Regions from separate parts of the Delftia sp. K82 genome, predicted to be linked through region 1. Evidence: riboswitches for the same ligand, from Rfam matches in the RefSeq annotation. Region 1 holds a riboswitch; the other holds the start of a gene.
The links. A riboswitch is a leader RNA that binds a small molecule or an ion and turns the genes downstream of it on or off. The one in region 1 is predicted to bind S-adenosylhomocysteine.

Region 1 (14,507 bases):
GGCATACGCGAACGCTTTGCCGAGCTGCGCCGCATGGGCATCAAGACCGTGATGATCACGGGCGACAACCCGCTCACGGCGGCGGCCATTGCGGCCGAGGCCGGCGTGGACGACTACCTGGCCGAAGCCACGCCCGAGGACAAGCTGCGCCTGATCCGCGAACACCAAGCCGCCGGCCGGCTTGTGGCCATGACCGGCGACGGCACCAACGACGCACCTGCCCTGGCCCAGGCCGACGTGGCCGTGGCCATGAACAGCGGCACCCAGGCGGCCAAGGAAGCCGGCAACATGGTGGACCTGGACAGCAACCCGACCAAGCTCATCGAGGTCGTGGAGACCGGCAAGCAGATGCTGATGACGCGCGGCGCGCTGACCACCTTCAGCGTGGCCAACGACGTGGCCAAGTACTTCGCCATCATCCCGGCCGCCTTCGTGGGCACGTATCCGCAGCTGTCGGCGCTCAACGTCATGGGGCTGGCCAGCCCGGGCTCGGCCATCCTGAGTGCCGTGATCTTCAACGCGCTGATCATCATCGTGCTGATCCCGCTGGCCCTGCGCGGCGTGCCCTACCGTGCCATCGGTGCCTCGGCCCTGTTGCGGCGCAACCTGCTGATCTACGGCCTGGGTGGCCTGGTCGTTCCCTTCATCGGCATCAAGCTGATCGACATGCTGCTGGTGGCTCTGAACCTGGCGTGACCCTGTGCGGCCCGCCTGCCCGGCCGGGCAGGCCCCGCTTTGCTCTTCTCTTCAAGAAAACCAAGATGAAATCCGTTTCTTCCATGACGGCCGCTTGTGCCGTCCCCCATTTCTCCCTGGCCGCACTGCTGTCGCTGGCGGCCGCATCCTGCCATGCGCAGGCCGAGACCTCCCCCGTCAGCGCTGCCAGCGCCGCTGCCCAGGAATCGCCCGCACCCGCCTACGCCCTCACCGGCAGCGTGACGCTGCTCAGCGACTACCGTTTCCGGGGCATCTCGCAAAGCTGGATGGGGCCGGCGCTGCAGGGCGGGCTGGAGCTGTCGCTGCCGCGGGGCGCCTACCTGGGCGTGTCCGGCTCCAGCGTGTCGCGCCACAGCTATCTGGATGGCCGCGCGCTGGAGCTGGACCTGTACGGCGGCTGGCGCACCGAATTGCCGGCGGGCTGGACGGGTGACATCGGCCTGCTGCACTACAACTACCCCGGCGCGCGCGTGCCCCGGGGCGATGGCAGCGGCGGCGTGCGCTACGACACCACCGAGGCCTATCTGGGCGTCACCAACGGCGGCTTCAGCGCCAAATGGTCGCTGGCGCTGACGCCTTACTTCGGGCTGCGCGACAGCACGGCGGCCACGGCCTTTGCCGAGGCACTTCCCGGCAGCGGCAGCTCACGCGGCAGCAGCTATCTGGACCTGAACTACCAGCATCCGCTGGGCGACTGGGCGGTGCTGGGCCTGCATGCCGGCCACACGCAGGTTCGCAACTACAGCGAACTGTCATATGCCGACTGGCGCGTCTCGCTGGCCCGCAGCTGGGGCCCATGGACGGCCACGCTGGCCTGGGCCGGCACCTCGGCCGACACGCGCTACTACCGCGCGGCCAACGCGGCGGGCCAGATGCAAAGCCTGGGCCGCAGCGGCTGGGTGCTGTCGCTGTCGGCGGCGTTCTAGTGTGGGAGCACGCTCTGGTGCTAGGCTGAGAACCATGCCCATTTCGTCCTCTGCCGAGCCGGCGCCGCCCGGTCTGCCGCGCCCCGATCCCGACGCCCTGGTCGCGCGCCTGCGCCATGAGCGGGCGCAGGAGGGACGGGGCAAGCTGCGCATCTACTTCGGATCGAATGCAGGCGTGGGCAAGACCTACGCCATGCTGGCCGCCGCCCAGCGCGAACGCCAGGGGGGCCGCGAGGTTCTGGTGGGACTCGTGGAAACCCATGGCCGCAAGGAAACGGCGCAGCAGCTGCATGGCCTGGAGCAACTGCCGCTGCGCGAGCTGCCGCACCAGGGGCGGACGCTGCGCGAGTTCGACCTGGATGCGGCGCTCGCGCGGCGGCCGCGCGTGCTGCTGCTCGATGAACTGGCGCACAGCAATGCGCCGGGTTCGCGCCATCCCAAGCGCTGGCAGGACGTGCAGGAGCTGCTGGACGCAGGCATCGATGTCTGGACCACGATCAACGTGCAGCACCTGGAAAGCCTGAACGACGTGGTGGGCGGCATCGTGGGCATCACGGTGCGCGAGACCGTGCCCGACCAGATCTTCGACGATGCCGACGAGGTCATCGTCGTCGACATCTCGCCCGACGAACTGCTGCGCCGGTTGAAGGACGGCAAGGTCTACATGCTGGAGCAGGCCGAGCGGGCCTCACGCAACTTCTTCAGGCGCGGCAACCTGCTGGCGCTGCGCGAACTGGCGCTGCGCCGCACGGCCGACCGCGTGGACGAGGACATGCGCGACTACCGGCGCGAACGCTCCATAGGCACGGTCTGGCCTGCGCGTGAGCGCCTGCTGGTGGCCGTGGCAGGACACGCGGGCGACGACGCCCTGGTGCGCCAGGTCGCGCGCATGGCGCGCCGGCTCGATGCGGACTGGATGGTGGTCTACGTGGACGCGCCCCAGCGCCAGCACCGCCCACGCAGCGTGCAGGCCGCCGTGCTCAAGACCCTGGCCCTGGCCGCGCGCCTGGGCGCCGAGACGGCCACGCTGCCGGGCGCCGATGTGGCCGAGGCCCTGGTCGCCTTCGCGCGCGAGCGCAACGCCAGCCGCCTGGTGCTGGCCCAGCCGCCGCGCCCGGCATGGTCGCCCTGGCGCTGGTGGGGCCGCAGCCTGCCCGACCGCATCGTCCAGCTGCATCCCGACATCGACGTGCTGGTGCTCTCCGGGGGATCCAGCGCGGCCCGGACCGAGGCCGCGCCTGCCGCACCGCTGCGGCGCAGGCCGCTGCCCTGGAAGGGCTATGCCGGCGTGACCCTGGCCTGCTTGACCGCCACGGTGCTGGCCGAGCAACTGCTGCGCATCTTCGACCCGGCCAACGTGGTGATGCTGTTCCTGCTCATCGTCGTGCTGTCTTCGTTGCGCTGGGGGCGTGGCCCGGGCGCCTGGGCGGCGCTGCTGTCGGTACTGTGCTTCGACTTTTTCTTCGTGCCTCCGCGCGGATCCTTCCATGTCAACGACACGCAGTACCTGTTCACCTTCGTGCTGATGCTGGGCGTGGCCCTGGTCTGCGGCCAGCTCATGGCGCGGCTGCGCCACGAGGCGCGCGTGGCGGCCGAGCGCGAGCGGCGCGCGGGCGCCCTGGCGCGGCTGGCGCGCGACCTTTCGGGCGCGCTCACGCAGGAGCAGGTGGTGGAGATTGCGCTGAGCACGGTCTCGGGCGTGTTCGACGCCCAGGCCGGGCTGCTGCTGCCCGATGCCGACGAGCGCCTGCGCCCCGCCGGCGGCGGCTCCTGCCCCATGGACGACAGCATTGCGCGCTGGGCCATGGACCATGGCCAGCAGGCCGGCCAGGGCACGGACACGCTGCCGGCCGCACCGGCCCGCTATGTGCCGCTGGCCGCACCCGTGCGCATGCGCGGCGTGCTGGTGCTGCAACTGCGTGCGCCGCAGCGCCTGGAGGTGCCCGAGGAGCAGCGCCTGCTGGAGGCCTGTGCCAGCCAGGTGGCGCTGGCGCTGGAGCGCCAGCACTTCGTGGCCGTGGCCCAGCAGACCCAGATCGCCATGGAGGGCGAGCGCATGCGCAACACCCTGCTGTCGGCCGTCTCGCACGACCTGCGCACCCCGCTGACCACCATCCTGGGCGCGGCCGAGGCCGCGCAGCGCCATGTGCCGCCGGGCGGCGCGGCCGACATGCTGGAGCAGGTCCGCATCCAGGCGCAGGCCATGCAGCGCCTGGTGGAGAACCTGCTGGACATGGCGCGCCTGCAGCAAGGCGGCGTGCACCTGCAGCGCGAATGGCTGCCGCTGGATGAAGTGGTGGGCAGCGCGCTGCGCCAGATGCGCGCGCGCCTGGGCCAGCATCCCGTGAGCACCGACGTGCCCGCCAGCCTGCCGCTGCTGCAGCTCGATGCCCTGCTCATGGAGCGCGTGCTGGTCAACCTGCTGGACAACGCCGCCAAGTACACGCCGGCCGGCACGCCGCTGGCCATCAGTGCGCGTGTGCAGGACGGCGAACTGCTGCTGTCCGTGCGCGATGGCGGGCCGGGCCTGCCATCTCACCTGCCGGTGGAGACGCTGTTCGAGCCCTTCACGCGCGGCACGGCCGAGTCCACCGTCTCGGGCATCGGCCTGGGCCTGGCGCTGGTGCGCAGCATCGTCGAGGCGCATGGCGGGCGCATCGAGGCTGCCGCCGCGCGGCCCGGCCCGGGCACCATCTTCACGCTGCGCTTTCCCGTGCCCGAGCAGCCTGCGCTGGATTAGAGTCCCGCCATGCACGAAAGCACCCCATGAGCACGCCCGCCAACCGCATCCTGATGATCGAGGACGACCCCGGCATCCGCCGCTTCGTGCGCCTGGTGCTGGAAGACGAAGGCTGGCAGGTCTTCGAGGCTGACAGCGCGCGCCGTGGCCTGATCGAGGCGGCGAGCCGCCAGCCCGACCTGGTCATCCTCGACCTGGGCCTGCCCGACGCCGATGGCAAGCAGGTCCTGACCGAGCTGCGCGGGTGGTCCTCCGTGCCAGTGCTCGTGCTCTCCGCGCGCGAGCGTGAGGACGAGAAGGTGGCCGCATTGGATGCCGGTGCCGACGACTACCTGGTCAAGCCCTTCGGCGTGCCCGAGCTGCTGGCCCGGCTGCGCGTTATGCTGCGCCGCCGCCAGCAGCTGGGCGCCGCCGGTGGGGCGGGCGGCACCGCCGCGTCCAGCAAGGTGCACTTCGGCCCGGTGCAAGTGGACCTGGCCACGCATGAGGTGCGGCGCGCGGGGCAGCCGGTGCACCTCACGCCCATCGAATTCCGCCTGCTGGCGGCGCTGATCGCCGCCCAGGGCCGTGTGATGACCCACCGCCAGCTGCTGCTGCAGGTCTGGGGCCCCGAGTACCTGAGCCGCGCCCACTACCTGCGCGTGCACATGGCCAATCTGCGCCAGAAGATCGAGGACGAGCCGGCCCAGCCGCGCCACCTGGTGACCGAGCTGCAGGTGGGCTACCGGCTTGTGGGGCTGGGCGGTGAGGCATCCCCGGGATCGGTATAATCGGCGCCTCTCCGAGGAGCGTTGCAGCGGCCCCCACACATCAGGCGTGGTCGCGAGGCTCGGAGTCATACCTGCAACGACGCTCGCCCACGCTTTCTGTGCGGTGAGCTTTTTTTCGTCTCCCGCAGAACGTGGTTTTTCATTCATCTTTTGGAGAAAACCATGAACGCTGCTGTTCGTCCCGTTTCCGCCGACACGGCCATCGCTGACATTTCCCTCGCTGCCTGGGGCCGCAAGGAAATCTTGATCGCCGAAACCGAAATGCCCGGCCTGATGGCCACGCGCGAGGAATTCGCCGCTGCCCAGCCCCTCAAGGGCGCGCGCATCACCGGCTCGCTGCACATGACCATCCAGACGGCCGTGCTGATCGAGACGCTCAAGGCCCTGGGCGCCGAAGTGCGCTGGGCGTCGTGCAACATCTTCTCGACGCAGGACCACGCTGCTGCCGCCATCGCGGAAACCGGCACGCCCGTGTTCGCCATCAAGGGTGAATCGCTGGCCGACTACTGGGACTACACCCACCGCATCTTTGAATTCGGCGCCGCCGGCACCGAAGGCGAAGGCCCCAACATGATCCTGGACGACGGCGGCGACGCCACCATGCTGCTGCACCTGGGCATGCGTGCCGAAAAGGATCTGTCCGTGCTGGACAACCCCGCCTCCGAAGAAGAGAAGATCGCCTTCGCCGCCATCCGCGCCAAGCTGGCCCAGGACCCCACCTGGTACACGCGCAAGAGCGCCCACATCATCGGCGTGACCGAAGAGACCACGACCGGCGTGCACCGCCTCAACGAGATGTCGGCCAAGGGCACGCTGAAGTTCCGTGCCATCAACGTCAACGACTCGGTCACCAAGAGCAAGTTCGACAACCTCTACGGCTGCCGCGAATCGCTGGTGGACGGCATCAAGCGCGCCACCGACGTGATGATCGCCGGCAAGGTTGCCGTGGTGGCCGGCTACGGCGACGTGGGCAAGGGCTGCGCCCAGGCGCTGCGCGCGCTGTCGGCCCAGGTCTGGGTCACCGAGATCGATCCCATCAACGCCCTGCAGGCGGCCATGGAAGGCTACAAGGTCGTGACCATGGAATGGGCCGCAGACAAGGCCGACATCTTCGTGACCACCACCGGCAACCGCGACATCATCCGCCACGAGCACATGGTGGCCATGAAGAACGAAGCCATCGTCTGCAACATCGGCCACTTCGACAACGAAATCGACGTCGCCTCCATCGAGCAGTACCAGTGGGAAGAGATCAAGCCCCAGGTGGACCACATCACCTTCCCTGACGGCAAGAAGATCATCCTGCTGGCCAAGGGCCGCCTGGTGAACCTGGGTTGCGCCACCGGCCACCCCAGCTTCGTGATGAGCGCCTCGTTCGCCAACCAGACCATCGCCCAGATCGAGCTGTTCACCAAGCCCGATGCCTACGAGGTCGGCAAGGTCTACGTGCTGCCCAAGATCCTGGACGAGAAGGTTGCCCGCCTGCACCTGAAGAAGGTCGGCGCCATGCTGACCGAGCTGACGGACGGCCAGGCTGCCTATATCGGTGTGAGCAAGCAGGGCCCCTACAAGCCCGAAACTTATCGCTACTAAGCACCCCCTGAGCGGCTTGCGCCGCTTCCCCCTCTCTACCCGCTTCGCGGGGGAGGGGGACGACGCCCTCGCTGCGGGGCGGCCCTTGCTTGGCGTCCCTGAGTTGGGTCGCGCCGGTTTCGGGCATTAGTCAACTGAGATTTCCTGGAGCGACGCTATGCGCGCAGATGTATTTTTGGTGGAAGCCGGCCATGCGGCCACGCGCTCGCAGGCGCAGCGGCTGATTGCGGGTGGCGTGCAATGGCGCATGACGCCGCTGACGCCTTGGAAGAAGGTTGCCAAGAACGGTGACGAGATTCCTGCGGGTGCCGAGCTGCAGTTGCTGGACGGGGCCGAGGCCCGGTTCATCTCGCGCGGCGGGCTGAAGCTGGAAGGCGCGCTGGCGGCCACCAAGCTGTCGGTGGACGGCCTGCGCTGCCTGGACGTGGGCCAAAGCACGGGCGGTTTCACCGACTGCCTGCTGCAGGCGGGTGCCGCCCAGGTCATCGGCGTGGATGTGGGCCATGGCCAGTTGCATGACCGGCTGCGCTCGGATGTGCGTGTGATCTGCGTCGAGGGTGTCAACGCCCGCGCGGTGACGGCCGAGGGCCTGCAGGAGTCCTGCGAGGAAGTGCTGTCCGAACGCTGGGAAGAAGATCCCGACGACAACGACACCCAGCCCGTGGCGCCCTATGCCTGGATGCGCAACGGCGGTCTGGTCGATGAAGACTACGACGACAGCGACGACGCCAAGGAAAAAGAGATCGAGGCCTTCAAGGCCGAGCGCGCGGCCAAGGGCAAGGCCCGGGAAGAAGGCACGGTGGCCACGCAGCGCCGCCGCCGCGCCGAGTTTGCCGACGTGGACATCACGCCGCAGTTCGACTTCGTCACGGGCGATCTGTCCTTCATCTCTCTGACCCTGGTGCTGCCGGCCGTCACGCGCCTGCTCAAGCCGCACGGCCAGCTGCTGATGCTGGTCAAGCCGCAGTTCGAACTGCAGCCGGGCCAGGTCGGCAAGGGCGGCATCGTGCGCGACGCAGCCTTGTTCACCGAGGTGGAGCAGCGCATCCGCAACTGCCTGGGCGAGCTGGGCCTGGAGGTCAAGGGCTGGATGGAGTCGGCCATCGAAGGCGGTGACGGCAACCGCGAATTCTTCGTGCATGCCCAGCAGGCGGCCGTGGTGAAGGAGCCTGCACAGCCTGAAACGCAGGACGACGACGAGCCCCGTTCGGCCGTGAAAACCGCGCCTAAGCGCGTGTCCCGCACCGTGCTGCGCGAGCAGCGCAACGAGCGTGTGATCGACACCAGCACCGAGTTCGGCGTGCCTGGACCGGGGCGCGCCAAGCTGCGCAAACGCAACGAATGAAACACTGAGCAGTGAGTCTTACATGAGCTTTCCGATCAGCTTCGAATTCTTCCCGACCAAGACGCCCGAAGGCGCGGCCAAGCATGTGCAGGTGCGCAAGAACCTCTATGCGCGCAAGCCCCAGTTCTGCTCCGTCACCTATGGCGCGGGCGGCTCCACGCAGGCCGGCACCTTCAACATGGTGCGTGACATCCAGAGCGAAGGCGTCAGCGCGGCATCGCATTTCTCCTGCGTGGGCGCCACGCACGACAAGGTGCGTGCCGAGCTGCAGGAGCTCAAGGCCATGGGCGTGCGCCGCATCGTTGCGCTGCGCGGCGACCTGCCCAGCGGCTATGGCCTGGGCGGTGAATTCCAGTACGCCAGCGACCTCGTGGAATTCATACGCCGCGAGTTCGGCGACTGGTTCCACATCGAGGTGGCAGCCTATCCCGAGGTCCACCCGCAGGCGAAATCCCCACATTCCGATCTGGAAGCGTTTGCGGCTAAAGTGCGCGCTGGCGCGGATTCCGCGATCACCCAATATTTCTACAATGCCGACGCCTACTGCCGTTTCGTTGATGCGGCGCGCGGCATGGGGCTTGATGCACCGGTTGTTCCCGGCATCATGCCCATCACCAGCTCTACGCAGCTGATGCGCTTCTCGGACGCCTGCGGCGCCGAGATCCCGCGCTGGATCCGCCTGCGTCTGCAGGCTTACGGAGATGACACGGCGTCCATTCGCGCCTTCGGCCTCGATGTCGTGTCCCGTCTATGCGAGCAGTTGCGCAGCCAGGGCGCTCCCGGGCTGCACTTCTATACGATGAACCAGAGCGTCGCCACGCTGGAAATCTGCGATCGATTGGGCCTTTGAGCGCGCAGCCACTGCGCCGGCCCCGGGCGGCCCTCTGAACTTGGGAATGGTCAGGCGTTCCCTGGAGGTTTTTGCCCATGGATCGTAGTTTTCGACGCCTGCACTGGCGCTGGCTGGCCATGTGTGCCATCACCGCCACCCTGGCTGGCTGCGCACCGGCTCCCGTGGCCGAAACCGATGCCGAGTCCGGCGCCCTGATGGCCGGTTCTGCAGGTTCGGCAGGTGCCGAGGCCATGGCTGAAGGCCAGACGCCTGCGGCCGTTCCCTCCGCAGGCAAGCGCAGCAGCCGCGCCTCGCGGGCCACGCCGCCTGCCAGCAGATCCGCGGATGCCAGGCCCTCCGAACCGGCTTCGCCCGAAGAGAGCGCCGACACTCCCTCCAATCCCGATTTCGCCCTCGTCCCCTCGCGTGATAGCGACCAGCAAGGCCTGGCTTCCTGGTATGGCCCGGGCCTGCATGGCCGGCTGACGGCCAGCGGCGAACGTTTCGACAAGGAAGAGTTGACGGCTGCGCACCGCAGCTTCGCCTTCGGCAGCCGTGTCTGCGTGCGCAGCGCCGCGACAGGCAGGACGGTGGTGGTGCGCATCAATGACCGGGGGCCGTTTGCGCCCGGCCGCGTGATCGACCTGAGCCAGGCTGCTGCGCAGGAGCTGGGCATGGTCGGCCTGGGCATCAAGCCCGTGGAGCTGTGGCAGCTCGACGAAGGCGAGGAAGAATGCCCCGAAACCCTGGTCACGGCTAGGAAGGCAGAGTCCCTCAAGAAGACTCAGCAGGCCAAGGCACAGACACAAACGCAGGCGCGGACCCGGGTTCAGGCAAAGGCCCCGGTCCGGCCGCGCGTGCAGGCCAAGGCGCCCGCACCCAGGCCCAATGCACGCACGGCCGTGGCCAGCCGTGCCGCCCCTGCCGCCAGGCCGGTGGCGAAGGCCGCTGCGCCCGCCGCAGCCTCGGCCACGGCAGTGGCCTCTGCGGCGTCGAGCTCGCGCTGAAACGGGCTCAGCCGCCGGATTCGAGCGTGAAGGCCGCGTTCTCGTCCTGACCGAGCAGCTTGACCAGCTGCGGCATGGCCGGCTTGAGCTGTTCCTTGAGATTGAACGGCGGATTGATCAGGAACATGCCGCTGGCCGGCAGGCCGCCGCGCTCCGACGTCTTGTTGCTCTTGACCGTGAGCTCCACGTGCAGCCAGCTCTTGCCGGCCTTGGTGGTCATGGTCTTCAGGCGGCGCGGCAGATCGTGCGCCTCGGGGCGCGGGATGATCGGATACCAGACCGCATAGGTGCCTGTGGCAAAGCGCTTGAGGCTGTCGGCCGCCATGTCCAGCACCTTGGCGTAGTCGCTCTTGAGCTCGTAGCTGGGGTCGCACAGCACCAGGGCGCGGCGCGACGGTGGCGGCAGGAATTTCTTGATGCCCTCGAAGCCGTCCTCGTGCAGCACGGCCACCTGGCGGCCCGCTTCGAGCTGGGCAATGTTGCCCACCAGCGAGCGCATGTCGGTGGGATGCAGCTCGAAGACCTTGAGCTTGTCGCGCTCCTGCACGCGCAGCAGGGACTGGATGATGAAGGGCGAGCCCGGGTAGTTGCGCAGCTGCGCGCCCTGGTTGAAGGAGCGCACCGTGGCCAGGTAGGCCTGCAGCACCGGGGCCAGCTCGGCCTCCTTGGCCTGGGCCAGGCGCATGATGCCGTCGGCGGACTCGCCGCTCTTGTTGGCGTAGTCGCCGTCCAGTCGGTACAGGCCGGCGCCGGCGTGCGTGTCCAGCACCGTGAGGGCGGCATCCTTCTGGAGGAGGTATTGCAGGGTGGCGATCAGCACGGTGTGCTTGAGCACATCGGCATGGTTGCCTGCATGGAAGGCGTGGCGGTAACTGAACATAGGCGTATGGTAACCAGCCGCGCTGCCGGGTGGTTGTCCGTGGCGGCTGAAGGATGGGGGCCGGCGCTGAAGCCAGGGCGGTGCAAGGGGGGGATGGCGAAGACCTGCCGTTTTTGTATAATGGAGGGCTTCGCAGCGATTTTAGGGTCCCGCGGCGAAGTTTACATCCCCGCCTAAGAGGCTTCCTTTTTGAAGAAGCGCCGACCGCGGAAAAGGGCCCGCCAAACCTTTCTTGAAAGAGAAAACTCATGGCTACATTCAGCGCAAAGCCCGCTGAGGTGCAACACGAGTGGTTTGTGATTGACGCCACCGATAAGGTGCTCGGACGTGTCGCCAGCGAAGTGGCACTCCGTCTGCGCGGCAAGCACAAAGCCATTTACACACCTCACGTTGACACCGGCGATTTCATCGTCATCATCAACGCCTCCAAGCTCAAGGTCACCGGCACCAAGAACCTGGACAAGGTGTACTACCGCCACTCTGGTTTCCCCGGCGGCATCACTGCCACCAACTTCCGCGACATGCAGGCCAAGTTCCCCGGCCGTGCTCTGGAAAAGGCCGTCAAGGGCATGCTGCCCAAGGGTCCCCTGGGCTACGCAATGATCAAGAAGCTCAAGGTGTACGGCGGTGCTGAGCATCCCCACACCGCCCAGCAGCCCAAGGCTCTGGAAATCTAAGGAGACCTAGATGATTGGTGATTGGAACAATGGCACCGGCCGTCGCAAATCCAGCGTCGCGCGCGTGTTCCTGAAGAAGGGCTCCGGCAAGATTACCGTGAATGGCAAGGACATTCAGGAATACTTCGGCCGCGAAACCTCGATCATGATCGCAAAGCAGCCCCTGGCTCTGACGAGCAACCTGGAAGCTTTCGACATTCAAGTGAACGTCCACGGTGGTGGTGAATCCGGCCAGGCCGGCGCTACCCGCCACGGCATCACCCGCGCCCTGATCGACTATGACGCAGCGCTCAAGCCCGTCCTGAGCCAAGCCGGCTTCGTGACGCGTGACGCTCGTGAAGTCGAACGTAAGAAGGTCGGCCTGCGCTCCGCACGCCGCGCCAAGCAGTTCTCCAAGCGTTAATCCGCTGGCACTGCAGGAAAGTCCCCCGGGGCTTTCCCCAGAAAAAAACCGCCTTTGCCGGCGGTTTTTTTCTGGGCGATGCAAACCCTTCGCATTCACCTTCGCCGTCGGTGGCCAATGCCCCCACTTGCACTGTCGTCAAGCCGGCGGCCCCGGGAATTCCCGAGCCCTTTGCTGTACCATTCGGGCCAATTGAGAACTTCGGAGTATCCCCATGAGCGCCGTCGCAGAAATCACCGAAACCACCACCGCCGAAATGCCCACCCCGATCGTCTTCACCGACAGCGCAGCTGCCAAGGTGGCCGATCTGATCGCCGAGGAAGGCAACCCTGACCTGAAGCTGCGCGTGTTCGTGCAAGGTGGCGGCTGCTCGGGCTTCCAATACGGCTTCACCTTCGACGAGATCACCAACGACGACGACACGACCATGACCAAGAATGGCGTGTCGCTGCTGATCGACGCCATGAGCTACCAGTACCTGGTGGGTGCCGAGATCGACTACAAGGAAGACCTGCAGGGCGCGCAGTTCGTGATCAAGAACCCCAACGCCTCCACCACCTGCGGCTGCGGATCGAGCTTCTCGGTATAAGCCTTGTTGGCCGCGCTGCAGTGAAGCCCGCAGCAGCCCGCCGCACAACACGCCATCAACCGCCGCGCAGCAATGCGCAGGCGGTTTTTTAACGCCTGTGCCCTTCCTGCCTTGCCATGATTCCTGAAGACAAAAGCGCTTCCGCCTCCACCACATCCTCCTCGCGTTCGGTGCTGCTATGGCTTGTGGCCATCGGCTTTTTCATGCAGACGCTGGACGGCACCATCGTCAACACCGCGCTGCCCACCATGGCCGAGGCCCTGGGCGAGAGCCCGCTGCGCATGCAGTCGGTCATCGTCGCCTACTCGCTGACCATGGCCATGCTGATCCCGGCCTCGGGCTGGATGGCCGACCGCTTCGGCACGCGGCGTGTCTACCTGTGGGCGATTGCGCTGTTCGTGCTGGGCTCGGTGATGTGCGCGATTGCGCCCAACCTGCAGCTGATGGTGGCTGCGCGCGTGCTGCAGGGCATGGGCGGGGCGCTGCTCATGCCGGTGGGGCGGCTGGCCGTGCTGCGCGCCTTTCCGCGCGAGCAGTTCCTCAAGGCCATGAGCTTCGTGGCCATCCCCGGCCTGGTCGGGCCGCTGATCGGCCCCACGCTGGGCGGCTGGATGGTGGAGTACGTGAGCTGGCACTGGATCTTCCTGGTCAATGTGCCCGTGGGCCTGATCGGCCTGGCCGCCACGCTGCGCTTCATGCCTGTGGGTGACCGCTTTGCCGTCAAGCGCTTCGATGGCGTGGGCTATGCGCTGCTGGCCTTTGGCATGGTGGCCGTGTCGTTGGCGCTGGACAGCATGTCGGGCAAGGGCATCCACGGCGCCATGGTCTTCGTGCTGCTGATCTTCGGCCTGGCCAGCCTGGCCGCCTACTGGCTGCACGCGCTGCGCCGGCCAGACCCGCTGTTCGCCCCCGAGCTGTTTGCCGTGCGCAGCCTGCGCGTGGGCCTGCTGGGCAACCTCTTCTCGCGCCTGGGCAGCTCCTGCATGCCCTTCCTGATCCCGCTGGTGCTGCAGGTCTGCCTGGGCTTTTCGCCGCTGCAGGCCGGCATGATGATGCTGCCCACGGTACTGGCCAGCATGGCCATGAAGCGCCAGACCACCACGCTGATCCAGCGCATCGGCTACCGCCGCGTGCTCATGGGCAACACCCTGGTGCTGTCGCTGATGATCGCCAGCTTCGGCACGGTCTCCACGGCGTTGCCGCTGTGGGTGGTCATCGTCCAGCTGCTGATCTTCGGCGCCACCAACTCCATGCAGTTCACGGCCATGAACACCGTCACGCTCAAGGACCTCGATGCCGGCAACGCCAGCAGCGGCAACAGCCTGCTGTCCATGGTGCAGATGCTGGCCATGGGCATGGGCGTGGCCGCCGCAGGCGCCGTGCTGGCCGGTTTCAGCGAATGGTTCGGCGGCGACACGCCGCAGCACACCCTCAATGCCTTCCGCGCCACCTTCGTCTGCATGGGCGCGGTGACGCTGGCCTCGACCATGATCTTCTCGCAGCTCGGCGACGATGAGGATGTGCGGCCCAAGCCTCTGGAGCCGGCCGAGCACGAGTGAGGGCTGTGCATAGCTTTTGAACCCTGAACCGCTGCAATCCACACTTTTGTTGCGGGTTTACCCTTGTTTTTGGCAAGGATATATGGCAGCCCGCATAGGAAATATCGAGGCCGTCTTATGCGTTCGGGCGGGGCTGGACTTAATCTCGGGTACATCCGCAGGACTTACGCAAGCAAGAACGCAAACACGCCATCGCCACAGGGCCAGCGGCTTTCTTCCTCGGAATTTGCGTAAGTCGTGATCCGAACAGTCCACGCACCAGCAGTTGCCCCCACGAGCATGAGCCAGAGCCCCAGTTCCCAACCCATCCGCTTCTATCACCGCGGCCAGATCGTCGAGGTACAGGGGCCGCATCCCACGCGCTCGGTGCTCGACTGGCTGCGCGGCGACGCGCGCTGCACCGGCACCAAGGAGGGCTGCAACGAAGGTGACTGCGGCGCCTGCACCGTGGTCATCGCCGAGCTGGCCG
Region 2 (14,507 bases), on a different contig from region 1:
GCAGGCCGCGCAGGCCAGCGGCAAGGCGCGCCAGATCGGCATCATGGAGATGCTGCGCACGCATGCGCGCGAGACGCTGGTGGGCATGGGCCTGGTGGTCACGGCCACGGTGTCCATCTACATCACCTTCACCTATCTGGTGACCTATGCCACGGTGACGCTGAAGCTGCCCATGCGCGATGCCTTCATGGTGCAGATGGCCGGCGCCGCGCTGATGGTGGTGATCATGCCGTTCTTCGGCGCCCTGTCGGACCGCGTGGGCCGCCGCATGCTGACCATCGGCTCGCTGATCGGCTACCTGGTGGTGCTCTACCCGCTGTATGCCTGGCTGACTGACGGCCCCACGGTGCAGAAGCTGCTGATCACCCAGCTGGTGGTCTGCGTGTTCGTGGCCGTGTTCTTCGGCGTGTTCAGCACGGTGATGGCCGAGCTGTTCCCGCCCCAGGTGCGTTCGGCCGGCATGTCCATGGCCTACAACGTGGCGGTGATGATCTTCGGCGGCTTCGCGCAGTTCATCGTGACCTGGCTGATCCGCTCCACGGGCTCGCCCATGGCGCCGGCCTTCTATGTGATGTTCGGCGTGACGCTGGGCCTGTTCGCGGCCTTCTTCATCAAGGACCGCGCTCTGGAGCGCAACCTGCGCTGATCCCGGTGCGGTGCGCAAGGCACCGCGCCCGCGCATGCCCCGCATGCCCCGCCACGGGGCCTGCGCCCTGCCCGCGCACCCGCCTGCGCACCATGCGCGGGCATGACGGCCACCCGCCCTGCACCACGGCGGGGAGGCCCGCCCGCATCGGCGGATTTCATGCAGAAAAAGTCAGGGCTGATGCTCTCTGCAGTGCCGCAAATCTGCAGGGAATACCCTCTGCTGGCACGCGTTTCGCTTGTCTACATTCTTGCATGCAAGTTGTAAATCCACTTGCATACAAGATTCCACAACTTGCGAAAGACGACTATGCGCCGCTTTGCCAGATCACTGTTCGGACAGGTGGTGATCGCACTCATCCTGGGTGTGCTCGCCGGAATATTGGCCCCTGAATGGGCCGTGAAGCTCAAGCCCCTGGGCGATGGCTTCATCAAGCTCATCAAGATGATCATTCCCGTGCTGGTGTTCTGCGTGGTAGTGCACGGCATCGCGGGCGCAGGCGACCTCAAGCGCGTGGGCCGGGTCGGCGTCAAGTCGCTGATCTACTTCGAGGTGCTGACCACCATCGCCCTGGTGCTGGGCCTGGTGCTGGCCTTCGTGTTCCAGCCCGGCGCGGGCATGAACGTGGACCCGAGCAAGCTCGACGCCTCGGCCATGAGCGCCTACGCCAGCAACGCCGACAAGCTGACCAGCGGCGGCACGGTGGACTTCCTGATGAAGCTCATCCCCACCACCGTGGTGCAGGCCTTTGCCACAGGCGACGTGCTGCAGGTGCTGCTGTTCGCCGTGCTGTTCGGCTGCGCGCTGACCATGCTGGGCGAGCGCGGCGCGCCCGTGCATGCGCTGATCGACACGCTGTCGAACGTGCTGTTCAAGATCATGGGCATCCTCATCAAGCTGGCCCCGCTGGGCGTGCTGGGTGCGATCTCGTTCACCGTGGGCCAGTACGGCATAGGCTCGCTCAAGCAGCTGGGCATGCTGGTGCTGCTGTTCTACGTGGCGGTGATCTTCTTCGTCTTCGTGGTGCTGGGGCTGGTGATGCGCTTTTCGGGCTTCAGCCTGATCAAGCTGCTGCGCTACCTGCGCGAGGAACTGATGGTGGTCTTCGCCACCACCTCGTCGGACAGCGTGCTGCCCCAGATCATGGCCAAGCTGCGCAACCTGGGCGTGCGCGACTCCACCGTGGGCCTGGTGATTCCCACGGGCTACTCGTTCAACCTGGACGCCTTCTCCATCTACATCACGCTGGCCGCCGTGTTCATCGCCCAGGCCACGAACACGCCCATCGGCATGGCCGACCTGCTGACCATCCTGGCGATTGCGCTGGTGACCTCCAAGGGCGCCCACGGCGTGCCGGGCTCGGCCATCGTGGTGTTGGCGGCCACGCTGCATGCGATTCCGGCCATCCCCGCCATCGGCCTGGTGCTGGTGCTGTCGGTGGACTGGTTCATGGGCATTGCCCGCGCGCTGGGCAACCTGATCGGCAACTGCGTGGCCACCGTGGCCATCGCGGCCTGGGAAGGTGACATCGACCGCGAGCGCGCCCATGCCGTGCTCAACGGCCTGGCCGACAATCAGGGGCCCGACGCCGAGCCCTCCGGCGCCGCCGCCGTCCCCGCAACCGTGACTCCTGCCCACCCTGCAACGCAATGACACCTGTAAGCCCCCAGCACATCGCCGAGCGCGTCGTCGAAGCCATCCTGGCCCAGAAACTGGCGCCCGGCGAACGGCTGGGGGAGCAGGAGCTGGCCGACAACTTCGCGGTCAGCCGCACCATGGTGCGCGAGGCGCTGATGCAACTGCAGGCGCGCGGCTTCGTGCAGGTGCAGCCCCGGCGCGGCTGGTACGTGGTCCAGCCCTCGGCCGAGGAGGCGCAGGACGCCTTCGCGGCGCGCCGCATCATCGAGACCGGCATCCTGGGCGAGGCCGGCCGCCCGATGCAAAGCGTGATCGGCCAGCTGCGCCGCCACATCGCCCAGGAGCAGGAAGCCATTGCCGGCGCCGACGCGGCCACGCGCGCCTTCCTGCTGGCCGACTTCCACGTCTGCCTGGCCGAGCAGATGGGGCACCGGCTGCTGGCGCTCACCCTGCGCGACCTCACGGCGCGCACCACGCTGGCGGCCACATTGTTCCAGTCCACGCACAGCGCCAGCCAGTCCTGCGCCGAGCACGAACGCATCGTCGAGGCGCTGGAGCGCGGCGACACCGAGGGCGCCAAGGCCCTGCTGCTGGAGCACATCGGCACGGTGGAACGCTCGCTGGAGATCCGCCCGCCCGAGGCCCCCGAAGCCAGCGACCGCCTGCGCGCCACGCTGGCGCCCCTGTTCGGGGGATAACCCTGTGTCGGAGGGTCGGCAAATTTCCACCGACCGTCGCTAAAACGCCAATCTGGGTCATAGGGGACGCACTGTCATGGTGCCGACACGGCTGACTGCATACGCTGCTGAGTTGGCGCATTGCGCGCCGTTCATCAACCCACCACTGCTCGGATATGACCCAACGTCCTATGTCCTTTTCCCGCACTCCCCTGCTCGCGTCCCTGTGCGCGGCTGCAGTCCTCACGGCCTGCGGCGGTGACGGCGGCTCGTTCTACCTCACGCTCGACGGAAAGCAGCCCCAGGTGATCGCCCACCGCGGCTTCTCGGGCAAGTTCCCGGAGCAGACGCGCATGGCCTACGAGGCCGCCGCCGACGCGGGCGCGGACATGCTCGAACTCGACATGCACATGACGAAGGACTGCCAGCTGGTCGCCCGCCACAACGCCTGGCTCAGCGACAGCACCAACGTGGCCGACGTGGCCAAGACCAATGCCGAAGTGGCACGCCGCCAGCGCACCACGGCCGGCGTGCTGGTCAACGTGAAGTACCCGGCCGTGCCTGCCAACGGCCCCTCGCAATACCTGAGCGACCAGCTCGATGCCAACGATCCCAAGTCCGTGCTCAAGGCCCTGGTGGTCGATGGCGAGGACCACCGCAACGACTGGTCCATCAGCGACTTCACGCTGCAGGAGCTGCGCAGCTGGCTGACCGGCACCATCCTGGACAACCGCAGCGAGCGCCCCACCGAGTGGAACGGCAAGCTGCCCCTGATCAGCGCCCAGGACGTGCTGGACATCGCCGCCGCCAAGGGCAAGGCCCTGGGCCGCACCATCCCCGTCTACGCCGAGACCAAGAACCCCTACTGGAACAACCAGCAGGCGATCGCCAACGGCTGCGGCGCGCCCGGCTCGCGCCCGTTTGAAGACGCGGTGATCAAGCTGCTGGACCAGAACAAGCTCAACGCCAAGGATTCGCCCATCTACATCCAGAGCTTCGACCCGGCCAGCCTCAAGTACCTGCGCCAGGCCGGCATGAAGGCCAAGGGCGTGCAGCTGATCGACGGCAACGACTTCAATCTGCGCGACGGCTCCATGGTCTACATCACCAACGATGAGTGGACCTTCATCAGCGGCCGCCCCTACAGCTGGACCCTGGCCGGCGACGCCCGCACCTTCGCCGCCATGCTCACGCCCGCAGGCCTGGCCGACATCAAGACCTATGCCGACGGTATCGGCCCCTGGAAGCCCCAGGTCCTGGCCCACTCCGTCGTGCCCTACAAGGACGGCGCCGGCCTCAAGGACGTGAACACCGTCAAGGACACGGGCCTGATCCGCGACGCCCACAAGGCCGGCCTGATCGTGCACAGCTTCACCTTCCGCAACGAGCCGGGCCGCCTGGCCGGCCTGTACAAGGGCGATCCCGTGCAGGAATACCTGACCTACTACCGCCTGGGCATCGACGGCGTGTTCACCGACTTCACGGACACGGCCGTGACGGCGCGCAAGGCGTACAACAAGGAAATCGGGCTCTGAAACTCCCATCCCGCTGACCCATGACAAGGCGCCTCGTGCGCCTTGTTTTTTGGGCGCGGCATCGGACATCCAACCGAACGGAGGCACACTTGTACGGCATGAACAGATACGCAATATCGGCCGCTCTTTTGGCTGGGTCCGCCTTTGCTGCCCATGCCGACCAGATAACGTTTCAGAACGATCTTTCAGCCTGCGCGTCAATCACGGCGACGAAGACTTCCACAGAGTCCAACGTGGTGTGGGCGAACACCCGTGTTCAACTGCGCAAATCGATTGGCGAGTGCGGATGCCTTTCGGCTCTGGCGACCTACACGAGCAGCGTGAACCGAGGGGGCGTCCGGCAGGTACTGCAGGAAGGCCTGATCGACCTGGGCAGCGGGGGGGAGAGAAAACTCGTCCTTGCGACCGACCCGGCCCTGGTCGCCAACAAGGAGGTGCGGGTTCGGCTGGCGTGCACCGGGCCCTTGTAGGGCATCCTGGCGCCGGCAGCATCGGCGCGCGCTTGAACGCTCAGCCGGATCACATCCTCAGACTGGCCTGGCAACGGCGTGTGCTGCGGGCGGCGGCGGATGTGCGCAAGCACGGTTGGTCACCGCAGCTTCTGGTCGACTGCCTGCGCCGCTGGCGCGCCCCGTCCGCTATTCCAGTCAAAGATGAATGCCTTTGTCCAAAATAGCGAAAAATCGCACGCCTGACCGGCGTAGCCAAGCCAGCGATCAACCCAATATCAACCCAGATTCGGCGCCAGCAACCGGCGCAGCTCCTCAATGTCCATGCCCCGGCGCGCGGCCATGTCGGCGAGCTGGTCCTCGCCGATCTCGCCGACGTTGAAATAGACGGAGTCGGGGTGGCCGATGTAGAAGCCGCTGACGCTGGAGGCCGGGTTCATGGCCAGGCTTTCGGTCAGGGTCATGCCGATCTCGTCTGCCTTGAGCACGGCGAACAGGTCGGTCTTGGCGCTGTGGTCGGGGCAGGCCGGGTAGCCGGGCGCGGGGCGCACGCCCTTGTACTGTTCCTTGATCAGCGCTTCGTTGCTGAGGTCCTCGTCGGGCGCATAGCCCCACAGGTCCTTGCGCACGCGCTGGTGCAGGCATTCGGCGAAGGCCTCGGCCAGGCGGTCGGCCAGGGCCTTGAACATGATGCCGGAGTAGTCGTCCAGCGCGTCCTGGAACTCCTTGTCCTTTTTCTCGGCGCCGATGCCGGCCGTGACGGCGAACAGGCCCGCGTAGTCCTGGATGCCCGATTCCTTGGTGGCCACGAAGTCGGACAGGCAGCGGCTGGGGCGCATCAAGGGCTGGCCATCCGGACCTTCCACCATCTGCTTTTCGGTCTGCTGGCGCATGCCGTACCAGGTCATCAGCACCTGGCTGCGGGACTCGTCGGCGTAGAACTCGATGTCATCGCCCACGCGGTTGGCCGGGAACAGGCCGATGGCGCCGTTGGCCTGCAGCCAGCGGCCTTCGATGATTTTCTTGAGCATGGCCTGGCCGTCGGCCAGCACCTTGCGCGCCTCGACGCCGACGATCTCGTCGTCGAGGATGGCCGGATAGGGGCCGGCCAGGTCCCAGGTCTGGAAGAACGGGCCCCAGTCGATGTATTCGGCGATCTCGGCCAGGTCGAAGTTGCGGAACACGCGCCGGCCCAGGGCGCGCGGCGCCACGGGAGCCTGGGAAAAGTCCACGGGCGTGGCGTTGGCGCGGGCCTTTGCCAGCGGCCACAGCGGTGTCTTCTTCTTGTTGGCGTGCTGGGTGCGGACCTTGTCGTAGTCGGCCTGGATCTCGGCCAGGTAGTTGCCCTTGTTCTCGCCCAGCAGGCTCTGGGCCACGCTGACGCTGCGCGAGGCATCGGGCACGTAGACCACGGGGCCTTCGTACTTGGGCGCGATCTTGACGGCGGTGTGCACGCGCGAGCAGGTGGCGCCGCCGATCAGCAGCGGAATCTTCTTGATGCGGAAGTAGTCGTCCTTGTGCATCTCGCCGGCGACGTATTGCATCTCTTCGAGGCTGGGCGTGATCAGGCCCGACAGGCCGATGATGTCCGCGCCCTCGGCCTTGGCCCGGGCCAGGATCTCATGGCAGGGCACCATCACGCCCATGTTGATGACCTCGAAGTTGTTGCACTGCAGGACCACGGTGACGATGTTCTTGCCGATGTCGTGCACATCGCCCTTGACGGTGGCGATGACGATCTTGCCCTTGCTGGACACATCGAGGCCCGCCGCTTCCTGCTGGCGCTTTTCCTCTTCGATGTAGGGCACGAGGTGGGCCACGGCCTGCTTCATCACGCGCGCCGACTTGACCACCTGGGGCAGGAACATCTTGCCGGCGCCGAACAGGTCGCCCACGACGTTCATGCCGTCCATGAGCGGACCTTCGATCACGTGCAGCGGACGGCCGCCGCCCTGCACCACGATCTGCTGGTAGGCCTCTTCGGTGTCGGCGACGATGAAGTCGGTGATGCCGTGCACCAGGGCGTGCGACAGGCGCTCGCCCACGGTCTTCGGGTTCTCGGGCGTGCCGCGCCATTCGAGCTTCTTGCTGTCGTCCTTGGCGGCGCCCTTGGCGGCGTCGGCAATCTCCAGCAGGCGCTCGGCAGCGTCAGGGCGGCGGTTGAGCACCACGTCTTCCACGCGCTCGCGCAGCTGGGGCTCCAGGTCGTCATAGACGCCGACCATGCCGGCGTTGACGATGCCCATGTCCATGCCCGCCGAGATGGCGTGGTACAGGAACACGGTGTGGATGGCCTCGCGCACAGGGTCGTTGCCGCGGAAGCTGAAGCTCACGTTGGAGACGCCGCCCGAGACCTTGGCGCCGGGCAGGTTGCGCTTGATCCAGCGCACGGCCTCGATGAAGTCCACGGCGTAGTTGTCGTGCTCCTCGATGCCGGTGGCCACGGCGAAGATGTTGGGGTCGAAGACGATGTCCTCGGGCGGGAAGCCCACCTCGTCCACCAGGATGCGGTAGGCGCGCTCGCAGATCTCGATCTTGCGCTGGTAGGTGTCGGCCTGGCCCTTCTCGTCGAAGGCCATGACCACGGCGGCCGCGCCGTAGCGCCTGATCAGCCGGGCCTGGCGCTTGAATTCATCCAGGCCTTCCTTCATGGAGATGGAGTTGACGATGCCCTTGCCCTGCAGGCAGCGCAGTCCGGCCTCGATGACTTCCCACTTGGAGCTGTCCACCATGACCGGCACCTTGGCGATGTCGGGCTCGGAGGCGATAAGGTTCAGGAAGCGCACCATGGCGGCCTTGCTGTCCAGCATGGCCTCGTCCATGTTCACGTCGATCACCTGGGCGCCGTTTTCCACCTGCTGGCGTGCCACGGACAGCGCTTCCTCGTACTGCTCGTTGAGGATCATGCGCGCAAAGGCCTTGGAGCCCGTGACGTTGGTGCGCTCGCCCACGTTGACGAACAGCGTGCCCTCGCCGATGGAGACAGGCTCCAGGCCCGACAGACGCATGGGAGGGGGAGTGAAAGAGGACGACATCAAGCTCACCTGCAAAAACGGCATGGCAACAGGTGAGCGTCGTTGGCACCGTGGGCGCGGTCCGGCCGGGAACCTGCACCTGGCCCAAGCCTGACGCGGCACGCGATCCGGTGTACGGATGGGCGGGTGCCGCGCTGCAACGCTCCTCGGGCCAAAGCCCGGGATTCTACGGCGGCTGGCGGCGGCCTGCAGTGCGGGTTTTACGCCCGCATTCGGGGCAGGCCTGCACAAAGCCATGCGGCACTGCACCAAAGCGCGGCAGCGCGGGCCGCCGGCGCCGCCTTCGGGGCGGATTGTCGATACCCCATCGCCCCGGATTCTTTACAGCGCCTGAGGACAACGCTCCTTTTTTTGCATCTGGCACGCAATTCGCTATCTGCTGGGTACGTGGTCTGACCAGTCAGGCCAAAACCCTCCACCCGCGCCAGCCCATGCAAAGCATTCCGATCTCGATGGCCCAGACGCTGCAGCAGCACATCCTGAGCGGCCACTACCCCGGCGGCAGCCAGCTGCCGCCGCAGCGCGAGCTGGCCCGGCAGCTGGGCATCAGCCGCGCTTCGCTGCGCGAGGCGCTGTCCATGCTGGAGGCCCTGGGCCTGGTCGAGATCCAGCCGGGCAAGGGCGTGCGCATCAACGGCCCGCACAGCGGCCGTGCACGCATGCACCGCGCCTATGCCACCCCGGCGCTGGGCACGCTGTCGCCGCGCCAGCTGATCGAGCTGCGCCTGGTGCTGGAGCCGGGCTGGGCCGCGCTGGCGGCCGTGCGCGCCGACGACAGCGGCCTGCGCCAGCTGCAATGGACCCAGTCCCAGCTGGCCCACGCCCTGGACCGCAGCGACCTGCTGGCCGCCGCCGACGCCGATCTGCAGTTCCACCTGCTGCTGGCCCAGCTGTCGGGCAACCCGGGCCTGGTGGCCATGGCGCGCCAGCTGGAGCTGGCCATCAGCCACAGCCTGCGCCTGCCCTTTGCCTGGAGCGGCGCCGACGACCAGCCGGTGCGCGAGCACGACGCCATCGTGCAGGCCGTCTGCGCGGGCGATGCACCGGGTGCCGCGGGCGCCATGCGCGCCCACCTGCTGTCGGCCGCCAGGCGCAGCGGCATCGATCTCGACACACCGGACGACGCGACGGCGCCCGACGCAACGGCGCTCGATACCTCTGCGCCCGACCCTGACCCGCTTTCCTTTCGCCTCACCCCACCTTCCGAAGGAGCTTTCGCATGACTTCCCCCCTGACACCCCGCCGCGCATTCATCCGCACCGCCCTGGCGGCCGCCACCCTGGCCGCTGCCGGCCTGGGCGGCGCAGCCCATGCCGACATGCTGGCCAACATCCAGAAGGCCGGCGTGCTGCGCGTGGCGATTCCGCAGGACTTCCCGCCCTTCGGCTCGCTGGGCACCGACCTGAAGCTGCAGGGCTATGACATCGACATGGCGGCCCTGGTGGCCCAGGAGCTGGGCGTGAAGGTGGAGCTGGTGCCCGTGACCAGCACCAACCGCATCCCCTTCCTGACCACGGGCAAGGCCGACATCGTCATCTCCAGCCTGGGCAAGAACGCCGAGCGCGCCAAGGTGATCGACTTCACCCAGGCCTATGCGCCCTTCCCCAAGAGCGTCTATGGCCCCAAGGACATGAGCATCAAGGCCCCTGCCGACCTGGCCGGCAAGACCGTGGGCGTGACGCGCGGCTCCACCGAGGACCTGGCCCTCACGCAGGTGGCGCCGGCCTCGGCCACCATCAAGCGCTACGAGGACAACAACGCCACCGCGCAAAGCTATCTGACGGGCCAGGTGCAGCTGGTGACGCTGGGCAACATCGTGGCCAACGCCGTCAACGAGCGCACCAGGCTGCGCCAGCTGGACGTGAAGTTCGCGGTCGAGGACACGCCCTGCTACATCGGCGTGGCCAAGGGCGAGCCGGCGCTGCTGCAGAAGGTGGACGCCATCATCACCAAGCTCAAGGCCGACGGCCGCCTGACCGGCCTGTCCCAGCGCTGGATGAAGATGCCGCTGCCCGCCACCCTGTAACCGCTGCGCCCCTGTTCCCGGAAATCCTTCCATGGCCTATCAATTCGACTTCGGCGCCGTGTTCGACTACAGCGGCCTGCTGGCACAGGGCGCAGGCTTCACGCTGGCGCTGACGGCGGCGGGCGCCGTGCTGGGCGGAGCCATCGGCGTGGCCGGCGGCGTCAGCCGCGCCTGGCGCATTGCGCCGCTGCACTGGCTGTTCAAGGTGTACGTGGAGGGCATACGCAACACGCCCTTTCTGGTGCAGCTGATGTTCGTGTTCTTCGGCCTGCCTTCGCTGGGCGTGCAGATCAACGAATGGCAGGCCTGCCTGCTGACCACGGTGATCAACCTGGGCGCCTACATCACCGAGATCGTGCGCGCCGGCATCCAGGAGACGCCGCGCGGCCAGCTGGAAGCCGCTGGCGCGCTGGGCATGGGCCGCTGGGCGGTCTTCCGCCATGTGGTGCTGCGCCCTGCGCTGCAGCGGGTCTGGCCCTCGCTGAGCAGCCAGATCGTGATCGTGATGCTGGGCACCTCGGTGGTCTCGCAGATCGCCGCCCAGGACCTGACGTTTGCGGCCAACTTCATCCAGTCGCGCAACTTCCGCGCGTTCGAGACCTACCTGGTGGTGACGGCGGCGTACTTCGTGCTGGCCCTGGCACTGCGCCAGTTGCTGGCCTGGATAGGCCAGCGCTTCGTGGTGGGCCGCCGCACGCCGCGTGCAACCCGGCCCGCTGCACCTGCTGCACCTGCAACCACCGCCGGAGACGCCGCATGATTGCCGACATTCCCCTGCTGCCCATCCTGGCCAAGCTGGCCGAGGGCCTGCTGGCCACGCTGGCGCTGTCGCTGCTGGCCTTCGTGCTGGGCGGCGCCACCGGATTGCTGGTGCTGTTCGCCCGCGTGGGCCGCAGCCAGAACCTGCGCCGCCTGGCCAAGGCCTATATCCAGGCCTTCCAGAACACGCCGCTGCTGATGCAGATGTTCATCGTGTTCTTCGGCTCGTCCATGGCCGGCCTGGACATCTCGCCCTGGACGGCGGCCGCCATAGGCCTGACGCTGTACACCAGCGCCTACCTGGCCGAGGTCTGGCGCGGCTGCGTGGAGTCCATCCCCAGCGGCCAGTGGGAAGCTTCGTCCAGCCTGGCCATGGGCTACCTGCAGCAGATGCGCCATGTGGTGCTGCCGCAGGCGCTGCGCCTGTCGATAGCGCCCACGGTCGGCTTCTCGGTGCAGATCATCAAGGGCACGGCCGTGGCCTCGATCATCGGCTTCAGCGAGCTGACCAAGCTCGGCTCCATGCTGGCCAACGCCACCTTCCAGCCCTTCCTCATCTACGGCCTGGTCGCCGCAGGCTACTTCCTGCTGTGCTGGCCCCTGTCCCTCTACGCATCCCATCTGGAGAAGAAACTCTATGCCGCTCGTTGATGTGCGCGCCGTTCACAAGCATTACGGCAACAACCATGTGCTCAAGGGCGTGGACCTGAGCGTGGACAGCGGCCAGGTGGTCGCCATCATCGGCCGCAGCGGCTCGGGCAAGAGCACGCTGCTGCGCTCCATCAACGGGCTGGAGGCCATCCAGTCCGGCCAGATCGTGGTGGACGACGCCGTGCTCAAGGGCTCGGAGGGCAGCGCGCCCTCGCCCGCCCAGCTGCGCGCGCTGCGCCTGAACGTGGGCATGGTGTTCCAACAGTTCAACCTGTTCCCGCACCTGACGGCGGGCGAGAACGTGGCCCTGTCGCCCACCGTGGTCAAGGGCGTGAAAAAGCCCGAGGCGGCGGCGCTGGCGCGCCAGATGCTGGCCAAGGTCGGCCTGGGCGACAAGTACGACAGCTACCCCGACCAGCTCAGCGGCGGCCAGCAGCAGCGCGTGGCCATTGCACGCGCGCTTGCCATGAAGCCCAAGGTGCTGCTGTGCGACGAGATCACCTCGGCCCTGGACCCGGAGCTGGTCAACGAGGTGCTGGCCGTGGTCAAGCAGCTCGCCGCCGAGGGCATGACGCTGATCATGGTCACGCACGAGATGCGCTTTGCCCGCGACGTGGGCGACCAGCTGGTGTTCATGCACCAGGGCCTGATCCACGAAAGCGGCCCGGCCAAGCAGCTGTTCGCCAACCCGCAGACGCCGGAGCTGGCGGGCTTCATCGGCGCGGTGCATTGAGCGGTACGGCCAGGCAGGACAAAGGCCCGCATCGCGGGCCTTTTTTGCATCGGCGCGGCGCAGGGGCCGCGGTCAGTGGCTGATCATCCAGGGCCGCTTGGTCGGGAAGGTCTTGGCGCCGTTGGGCGCCGTGACCGTGGAGCCGCGCTTGCTGGCGCCGCTGCAGCAGCCGCAGCCCGAGGGGTGGCGCATGCGCGCGTAGCTGCCCTCGGCCACATCGCGTGAGCGCCTGGGCTCGTGCCGGGCGCGCTCGTTGGTGTCGTGGGCGCGGCGCTGTTCGGGGCTGGTGCAGGCCAGGCGCGGCGCGCTGACGAAGACGCGGGGCGAGGCCGCCTCGCAGCTGGGGCAGGGCGCGGGCTCGTTGCGCTGCGAGAGGCTGCGCAGCGCGTCGAAGCCGCCGCATGCGGTGCAGTGGTAGTCATAGGTGGGCATGGGCGGCCTCTGGCGGATGGTGGATAGCGGGTGTCGTATGTCGGGCTTACTTGTCCTGGGCGATGGGCAGGTCCACCCCGCCCGTGATGATCTTCTGTGGTCCCTCGGCCGTGGGATTGATGTCGAAGTCGAAGATCTCCGTGGGCAGCCACAGCGTGGCGCAGGCATTGGGCACGTCCACCACGCCGCTGATGTGGCCCTGCACGGGCGCCGTGCCCAGCAGCGAGTAGGCCTGGGCGCCGCTGTAGCCAAATTTCTTCAGGTACTCGATGGCGTTCAGGCAGGCCTGGCGGTAGGCCACGGTCACGTCCAGGTAGTGCTGCTTGCCCTTTTCGTCCACCGAGATGCCTTCGAAGATCAGGTAGTCCTTGTAGTTGGGCGTCATGGGGCTGGGCTTGAAGATGGGGTTCTTGATGCCGTACTTGGCCATGCCGCCCTTGATCAGCGAGACCTTCATGTGCACCCAGCCGGCCATCTCGATGGCGCCGCAGAAGGTGATCTCGCCATCGCCCTGGCTGAAGTGCAGGTCGCCCACGCTCAGGCCCGCGCCGTCCACGTAGACGGGGAAGAACACGCGCGAGCCGCGCGAGAGGTCCTTGATGTCGCAGTTGCCGCCGTGCTCGCGCGGCGGCACGGTGCGTGCGCCTTCGGCGGCGGCCTTGTCGCGCGCCTCGCCCTGCATCTGGCCCATGTGGGCGGTGGTGGCGTTGGGCGGGTTGGCCAGGCCGGGAATGCGGTCGGGGTCGGTGGCGATGAGGCCGGTCTCGCGCTCATTCCAGCTGGCCAGCATCTTGGGGTCGGGCAGGCAGCCGATCAGGCCCGGGTGGATGAGGCCTGCGAAGTTGACGCCGGGGATGTGGCGGCTCTTGGTGAACATGCCGTGGAAGTCCCAGATGGACTTCTGGGCCAGCGGGAAATGCTCGTCCAGGAAGCCACCGCCATTCTGCTTGGAGAAGAAGCCGTTGAAGCCCCAGAGGCTGTCGTCGCGCGCGCCGATGTCCAGCAGGTCCACCACCAGCAGGTCGCCGGGCTCGGCGCCCTTGACGCCCACGGGGCCGGACAGGAAGTGGACGGTGGACAGGTCCACGTCGCGCACGTCTTCGGCGCTGTCGTCGTTCTTGATGGCGCCGCCGGTCCAGTCATAGGTCTCCAGCTTGAACTCCGCGCCCGGCTCCACCCAGACCGCCATGGGGATGTCGGGATGCCAGCGGTTGTGCACCTGCGGGTTGTCGTAGGGGGACTGGTTGAGATCGACCTTGATCAGGGTTTCGGCCATGGTGTGCTCCTTGCGATGGCAGTGGGAAAAAACGGATCAGACGGAGAGGTAGGACTTGATACGCTGCTCGTCGGTATCGGCACGCGCGGTTTCATGTACCAATCTCCCGCCCTCGATGACGAACAGCCGATCGGCCACATCCATGGCGAAGGAAAGCACCTGCTCGCTGACCACGATGGTGATGCGGCGCAGCTTGCGGATCTCGTTGAGCGCCTTGGCGATGTCCTTGATGATGGAAGGCTGTATGCCCTCGGTGGGCTCGTCCAGCAGCAGCACCTTGGGGTCGGTGACCAGGGCGCGCGCAATGGCCAGCTGCTGCTGCTGCCCGCCCGAGAGGTTGCCGCCCTTGCGCCGGCGCATGTCCCAGAGCACGGGGAACAGGGCGTAGATGTCGTCGGGCACCTGGCGCGTCTTCGCGTTCTCCAGGCCCGTCTGTATGTTCTCCTCCACGGTCAGCGTGGGGAAGATCATGCGGCCCTGGGGCACGTAGGCAATGCCCTTGGCCACGCGCCGGAAGCTCTCGTCCTTCGTGACGTCCTGGCCGGCCACGGTGATCTGGCCGCTCTTGGCGGGCATGACGCCCATCAGGCTTTTGAACAGCGTGGTCTTGCCCATGCCGTTGCGGCCCATGATGGCCACGGTTTCGTTCT

Region 2: it holds a riboswitch for S-adenosylhomocysteine, as region 1 does, so the genes downstream of both, metH (methionine synthase) here and ahcY (adenosylhomocysteinase) in region 1, are expected to answer to the same signal.

Annotation. Positions count from the first base shown of each region.
Region 1 covers NZ_MYFL01000002.1:202,965-217,471, reverse strand. The annotation lists gene kdpB (potassium-transporting ATPase subunit KdpB) at 1-696, shown strand, start outside; gene KDK82_RS16490 (TorF family putative porin) at 780-1,643, shown strand; gene KDK82_RS16485 (sensor histidine kinase KdpD) at 1,678-4,383, shown strand; gene KDK82_RS16480 (response regulator) at 4,410-5,153, shown strand; S-adenosyl-L-homocysteine riboswitch at 5,161-5,245, shown strand; gene ahcY (adenosylhomocysteinase) at 5,316-6,746, shown strand; gene KDK82_RS16470 (TlyA family RNA methyltransferase) at 6,904-8,091, shown strand; gene metF (methylenetetrahydrofolate reductase [NAD(P)H]) at 8,114-8,941, shown strand; gene KDK82_RS16460 (septal ring lytic transglycosylase RlpA family protein) at 9,019-9,930, shown strand; gene KDK82_RS16455 (23S rRNA (adenine(2030)-N(6))-methyltransferase RlmJ) at 9,938-10,810, opposite strand; gene rplM (50S ribosomal protein L13) at 11,059-11,487, shown strand; gene rpsI (30S ribosomal protein S9) at 11,498-11,890, shown strand; gene erpA (iron-sulfur cluster insertion protein ErpA) at 12,105-12,479, shown strand; gene mdtD (multidrug transporter subunit MdtD) at 12,596-14,038, shown strand; gene xdhA (xanthine dehydrogenase small subunit) at 14,318-14,507, shown strand, end outside.
Region 2 covers NZ_MYFL01000004.1:328,638-343,144, reverse strand. The annotation lists gene KDK82_RS24915 (MFS transporter) at 1-646, shown strand, start outside; gene KDK82_RS24910 (C4-dicarboxylate transporter DctA) at 956-2,299, shown strand; gene KDK82_RS24905 (GntR family transcriptional regulator) at 2,296-2,982, shown strand; gene KDK82_RS24900 (glycerophosphodiester phosphodiesterase family protein) at 3,153-4,496, shown strand; gene KDK82_RS24895 (DUF2195 family protein) at 4,595-4,966, shown strand; gene metH (methionine synthase) at 5,224-7,980, opposite strand; S-adenosyl-L-homocysteine riboswitch at 8,008-8,134, opposite strand; gene KDK82_RS24885 (FadR/GntR family transcriptional regulator) at 8,412-9,203, shown strand; gene KDK82_RS24880 (transporter substrate-binding domain-containing protein) at 9,200-10,006, shown strand; gene KDK82_RS24875 (amino acid ABC transporter permease) at 10,038-10,766, shown strand; gene KDK82_RS24870 (amino acid ABC transporter permease) at 10,763-11,416, shown strand; gene KDK82_RS24865 (amino acid ABC transporter ATP-binding protein) at 11,403-12,149, shown strand; gene KDK82_RS24860 (zinc ribbon domain-containing protein) at 12,222-12,581, opposite strand; gene fmdA (formamidase) at 12,628-13,857, opposite strand; gene urtE (urea ABC transporter ATP-binding subunit UrtE) at 13,894-14,507, opposite strand, start outside.